Alkaliphilus metalliredigens QYMF: one gene and its partner. The protein of the gene in region 1 interacts with the protein of each later gene in a pairwise test. Links are inferred from orthologs where the notes say so. Each region holds a gene or a part of one and is shown on either strand. Other genes may lie near its edges.

The links.
Region 2: the proteins of tsaE (region 1) and rlmB interact in binary tests that used the Escherichia coli proteins (3 or more experiments, as listed by UniProt). The link is inferred for Alkaliphilus metalliredigens QYMF from one-to-one orthologs.

What each region holds. Positions count from the first base shown.
Region 1 is NC_009633.1:841,852-844,886, reverse strand. The notes cover bases 226-2,925. They hold tsaE (tRNA (adenosine(37)-N6)-threonylcarbamoyltransferase complex ATPase subunit type 1 TsaE), read right to left. Parts: upstream 1,955-2,925; coding sequence 1,496-1,954; downstream 226-1,495. Other genes in these bases: AMET_RS03965 (ECF transporter S component), read right to left, coding at 2,324-2,914; tsaB (tRNA (adenosine(37)-N6)-threonylcarbamoyltransferase complex dimerization subunit type 1 TsaB), read right to left, coding at 789-1,499; rimI (ribosomal protein S18-alanine N-acetyltransferase), read right to left, coding at 336-782; AMET_RS03985 (ATP-binding cassette domain-containing protein), read right to left, coding at 226-309. Also shown: more of AMET_RS03985, read right to left, coding at 1-225. UniProt on the Escherichia coli protein: Required for the formation of a threonylcarbamoyl group on adenosine at position 37 (t(6)A37) in tRNAs that read codons beginning with adenine.
Region 2 is NC_009633.1:4,596,527-4,599,730, reverse strand. What follows is about bases 319-3,187. They hold rlmB (23S rRNA (guanosine(2251)-2'-O)-methyltransferase RlmB), read left to right. Parts: upstream 319-1,314; coding sequence 1,315-2,061; downstream 2,062-3,187. Other genes in these bases: sigH (RNA polymerase sporulation sigma factor SigH), read left to right, coding at 2,670-3,187; AMET_RS22460 (NYN domain-containing protein), read left to right, coding at 2,077-2,586; thyX (FAD-dependent thymidylate synthase), read left to right, coding at 509-1,282; AMET_RS22475 (hypothetical protein), read left to right, coding at 319-512. Also shown: AMET_RS22480 (Mini-ribonuclease 3), read left to right, coding at 1-129; more of AMET_RS22475, read left to right, coding at 141-318; more of sigH, read left to right, coding at 3,188-3,204. UniProt on the Escherichia coli protein: Specifically methylates the ribose of guanosine 2251 in 23S rRNA.

The DNA of each region.
Region 1 (3,035 bases):
TTTCAATTGCATTTGAATGTTTTTTTCAACATCAAAATGATTCATCAGCCCTTTTTTGGGACTCATTATAATAAGCTGTTTTTTTCTAAGGTGAGCCCACTGCGAAGCACTGTAGCATTGGGTATCTACTCCTTCATAATAGAAATGCCCCTCTGTGGGGCGGAGAGTCCCCTCTAAAGCCTTAACTACTAGCTGGCAGACATGAGGCCCCTGAAGTTGAATCCACTCTCCTTGAGCAATCTCTATTGAAAAATCATTTAAAACCCTTTGTCCTTCAAGGGTAATTGTCATCCCATCTAATTTAATCAAGACATTGCCTCCCTTTCGAATCACCTCTATAAATCCTTCCACATAATGATGGCATCTTCCCCATTATCATGATAATATCCAGGGCGGATCCCAGAGATAATAAACCCCATTCCTCTATAGAGCTGTTGTGCAATTAAATTAGATTTTCGTACCTCTAGGGTCAATCGCAATAAATTTGCTTCCTTTGCAACCTCCATCAATCCCAAAACAATTTCTTTTCCGATTTTTTGTCCCTGGTACTCAGGATGAACTGCGATATTGGTAATGTGTCCTTCATCTATAATTAACCACATCCCCCCATATGCCACCACATTCTCATTGACTTCTGCCACAACATATCTGGCTAGCTTGTTTTCCTTAAGTTCCTTTTCAAAGGCCCCTTTGGTCCAGGGTATAGCAAAGCAGTGTGTTTCGATAATCAGTACCTGCTCTATATCTTGCCTATTCATTTTTCTAACACTGATTGGGTTCATGAAATTTTATTCCCTGCCTTTCATTTTTGCCTCAAACTGTTTTTCTGCTTCGGATTTTCTCATATAAATAGGCATGACATCCTCAGGTTTTTGTACCCTTCCCTCTATTACGGCCCTTCTAGCCAGTTCTCCAATGGCTGAGGCTCTTGCCATGGCCACCATTCCTGGAGGGAAAACAGCTCTTTTCTTTAAGGAATGCTGAATCCGTTCCTTTAATTTTTCCACTGCATCCCCTACAAAAATAATAGACTCTGTTTCACCGTCAAACCTTTGGATCATTTCATCAATGTGAATCATTTCATAATCCTTTACCTGCTGAAAATCCTCTCCACTCCAACGATAAGAAGCGGTATAAACCATATCTCTTTGGGCATCAATAATTGGACAAATAATTCCCTGACTGTATAAGAGATTAAAGGCAAGTCCGTCTAATGTAGAAATTCCCACTATTGGTTTATCTAATGCTTGGGCCATGGCCTTCATGGTTGATACGCCAATCCTTAAACCTGTAAATGATCCTGGTCCTAGGGAGACTGCAAAAACATCAATATCCTTGGGCTTTAACGCACAGCTTTCCAATAAATCTTGAATCATAGGCATCAGTTGCTGGGAATGGGTTCTTTTATAATTAACGATAATTTCTCCGGCTAGTTTTTCTCCATCTAACAGGGCTACTGTCCCTACAATTGATGATGTGTCTAAGGCTAATATCTTCATGATTTCAACAACTCCTCTATCATTTGTAGATCCTCTTCATTGGCAGGATAAAAGCATATTTGTCTCTCCTGGACCCCAACCACTCGAATTTCTATCCATAAGCAATCCTCAGGAAGAATCTCCTCAATCAATGTGGCCCATTCAATGACACAGACCCCTTCTCCATAAAAATAATCTTCATATCCGATATCTTCCATTTCGGTGAAATGGTTAATTCGGTAGACATCAAAATGATATAGGGGAAGACGCCCTTCGTATTGATGGATGATGGTAAAGGTTGGACTGGTGACGTAATCCGTGACTTCCAATCCCCTTGCCAGTGCCTGTGTTAATGTGGTCTTTCCTGCTCCTAAATCTCCCTTTAGACAGAGAATCTTACCCGGGCGAAGTACAGCACCCATTTTTTCTCCTAGGGCTTCCATTTCTTTTAGACTCTTAATTTCCTTACAAATCATCTGTACACCTACTTTATTTCAAAATTTTATATTCAATCCTATATACAATGGAAGAAACAATCACTTCTCCAATCAACTAATACGATGATACCTTCTATTATCAGTATTCTGCTGTATGCAATATTCCATTCACATAGAAATTTTCGACAAATAAACACTTCAACTCTATTTTAGCATAATTTGTTTTTATATCAGATAATAATTTCCACTTTTCTTAATTCTTCTCCTACTATTGTCCTATTTTGATGAAGAAGACCTCAAGAAACATATGATAACGATAAAGCCCCCAAGGGTAAAATAAGTAAAATCCAGCCTATATCATCACTGATATAGGCTGGATTTCATTATAAAGTTATCTTCAACTGTCTTTTAGTTATTTTTTAAAATCACTGAAATTTTCTTGTAGATTAGCATAGTGATCAATGCAATCAGTAATCCCTTAAAAATATTAAAAGGAGTGATACCATAAAGCACTAATGTCCAAACGTCTACAATTCTACTATTTACTATTGTACCTAGTTCTACAATGGCTTCTATTGGCATCATTTTTGAATAAAAAGGAATAATAATGAAGTAATTAGAAAGCACGCCAACAATGGTCATTGAAATCGTCCCTACCAAGGCTCCTACAATGGCATGGAATCGATCCTTTTTCATATGATAAATCATCGCTGCTGGTAATACATATGCTGTTCCAACAATAAAGTTAGATAATTCCCCAACACCCCCAGTAGAAGTTTTAACAATGAAGTGTAAAAAGACCTTGATGAGTTGAATCAATACGCCAGCCACCGGCCCTAATGCAAATCCTCCTATTAATGCTGGTACATCACTTAAATCAACCTTTAAAAATAGTGGGAAAATAGGTAGCGGAAAATCAAATACCATCAATATAAAGGCCATTACTGATAGAATGGAGATTTTTACTAATGTTCTTGTATCTAATTTTGTTTTTTTCAACCCAAAGGTCGTGATTGTATTTTGAATCTTAAACGCCTCCTCATTTTTTGTACCCTAAGTAGCTTCTTGTGGTTCAGGAGCATCATTAAGAAGAAGATTATAGTCTAGAAGATTCTTTCCA
Region 2 (3,204 bases), 3.8 Mb from region 1 along the record:
GCAGACTTAATGGACTACAAATACGCTACGGGATTTGAGGCATTAATCGGTTACTTGTTTTACATGGGAAAAACAGAGCGTTTAATGGAAGTAATGAGTCGCTCTATGGAAATATTGGACAAGCGGTAAGGGGGATTCAAATGGATAGGCGATCAAAGAGTATGTTGATCATTGCTTGCATTTTGATGGTTTTGTTGATTGGTAAATCATTATGGTATGACCCTGCTGGTGTGTTAGAAGGAGAACGAGGAAAGTTTCAATCCTATGCTTCAAGTACAGCACCATTGGAGAACAGTGGATTGCTGGAAAAATTAGGACTTCTACATTATCGTGTACTATTTGTACTACAAGAGTCAGATGAAGGAACCACAGAAATTAGTTATTTCGATAAAGAAATGGATCAACAGGTTGAAGTGGTCCTTGAAGGACAGTATCGGGCTAAGGTTAGAGCATATCTTTTTTATGTTATACCGGTAAAAGAGATGCAGATTAAAGGAGGGACCAAAGGATGAAAACAAACTTAAAGGTAGAATTAATTGGACACACACCAGAACCAGAAAAACTAACTGCTTCGGCGGCAAAGCTGTGCTACTCTAACAGTGATATTCAGAGCTTAAGATCAAACTTGCAGGAAGATAAAGTGAAAGGGTTTATCGATATGCTGGCGGGTCTAGGACATGAATCACCTTTTGAGCATATTAGCTTCACATTTGGCATTGAGGGGGTATCAAGAAGCTTAACGCATCAGCTTGTGAGACATCGTATTGGCTCTAGTTATTCTCAGAAGAGTCAGCGCTATGTGAAGGAGGGAAGCTTTGAGTACGTGATTCCCCCAGAGGTGGAGAGTGATCCACGAGCAGTGGTTCTTTTTATTAAAACAATGGAAGAGATTCAAGGTGCATATGACCGGTTAGCAGAACTATTATTTCAGAAACACTATCAGGGGTTCGTTGATGGGGGGCAATCTCCAGGACAAGCAAAATCAATGGCAGAAAAGAAAGCCATTGAAGATGCAAGGTTTGTCTTGCCCAATGCCTGTGAAACAAAGATCGTTGTTACAATGAATGCCAGGGCTTTATTTAACTTTTTCCATCACCGATGCTGTAATCGGGCCCAGTGGGAAATCAAGGAATTAGCCATTGAGATGCTACGACTGCTAAAAGACGTTGCACCCACGGTCTTTAAGTATTGTGGACCAGGATGTATTCACGGAAAGTGCCCAGAGGGAAGTATGAGCTGTGGTAAAATGAAGGAAGTAAAAGAACGGTTTCAAGGTCTATAAAGGGCGATAAGCTCTATTAATGAGGTGGAAGAATGAAAACAGATAAAATAGAAGGACGCAATCCTGTATTAGAAGCGTTGAAAGCAGGACGTGAAATTGATAAATTGTTAATTGCTAAGGGAGCTGAAGAAGGCTCCATGAAAAAGATTATTGGCATGGCTAAGGATCAGAATATTATTGTTCAATATGTGGAACGCCAAAAATTGGATCAAATATCAGAGTCTCATGCACATCAAGGTGTCATTGCCCAAGTGGCGGCTTATGAGTATAGTGACGTGGAGACGATACTAGAAAATGCACAGAAAAAAGGCAAATCGCCATTTATACTGATATTGGATGAAATTATGGACCCCCATAATCTGGGATCTATTATTCGAACAGCTGATGCAGTTGGGGTAGATGGGATTATTATTCCTAAAAGGAGAGCTGTAGGTTTAACAGCTGTAGTGGCAAAGACTTCGGCAGGTGCCATTGAATACGTTCCTGTGGCAAAGGTATCCAATATTTCTCAAACAATAGATAAACTTAAGGAAAAAGGTGTCTGGGTAGCCGGGGCTGATATGAAAGGGAAACAGCTGCATTTTGAAGCTGATTTCAAGGGAGCCCTTGCCTTGGTCATTGGTGGTGAAGGAAGTGGAATTTCTCGATTGGTCAAGGAAAAATGTGACTTTTTAGTCAAACTTCCCATGGCGGGACAGGTATCTTCTCTAAATGCTTCGGTAGCAGCAGCCGTATTAATGTATGAGGCTTATAGACAACGGATTTCTGCGGAAAAGTAGGATGGAGGAAAGGCTTTGAAGGAATATTTGGTCCTAGACGGGTATAATGTATTGAATGGATGGCCAAAACTGAAGGAATTATGTCAAGGAGATTTGGATGGCGCTAGAAAAGAGCTGCTGGAAATGATGGCTGAGTATGGGTCATTCAAGGGAATCGAAGTGATTGTTGTTTTTGATGCTCATTTAGTGAAGGGGAGCATGCAAAAAAATGAGAAACTTAAAGGTGTTGAAGTTGTTTTTACCAAGGAAAAACAGACGGCAGATTCTTATATAGAAAGGCTGATTACTGAACTTTCTATAAGGAATCGTGTGGTAGTTGCAACCAACGATTGGGCAGAGCAACAAATGGTTTTAGGGGGAGGCGCCACGAGAATTTCTGTTAGGGAATTAGTTTTAGAATTCCAAAATATAAAAGTAAAGATCAAGAAAAAGGGTGAAAAATTATCCCAGGAACGAAATGATATATCTTCGAGGTTAGACGAAACCATTTTAGAAAAACTCGAAAAATTCAGACGGGGGTCGTGAATTCACTTGACTTTACATAATATATTAAGGTATAATATTGTCATGATTTTGGGCATATTACTAAATCTGCGGAGGCGATGTGTGTGGGTGTTGGGGCGATAAAAAATGTAACGGGGAACTACGATGTGGTGGATGAAGATATAGTTGAAAGTGCTAAAGATGGTGATTTGGCTGCACTGGAGTTTTTGATAAAAAAATACAAGAACTTCGTTAGAGCCAAGGCCCGATCCTATTTTTTGATAGGAGCTGATCGGGAAGATATTGTACAAGAAGGAATGATTGGACTCTATAAGGCGATTCGAGACTTCAAACCGGACAAACTGTCTTCATTTAGGGCTTTTGCTGAGTTGTGTATTACGAGGCAGATTATTACGGCGATTAAAACGGCTACTAGACAAAAACATATCCCACTTAATTCTTATGTTTCTTTAAATAAGCCCATTTACGATGAAGAGTCTGATCGGACACTTTTGGATGTTATCTCAGGGCAAAAGGTAACGGATCCGGAAGAGCTAATTATTTGTCGAGAAGAGTTAGGGCATATTGAAGGGAAAATCGGAGAAATTTTAAGTGACCTGGAGTGGAAAGTGTTGATGTTGTATCTACAAGGAAGATCTT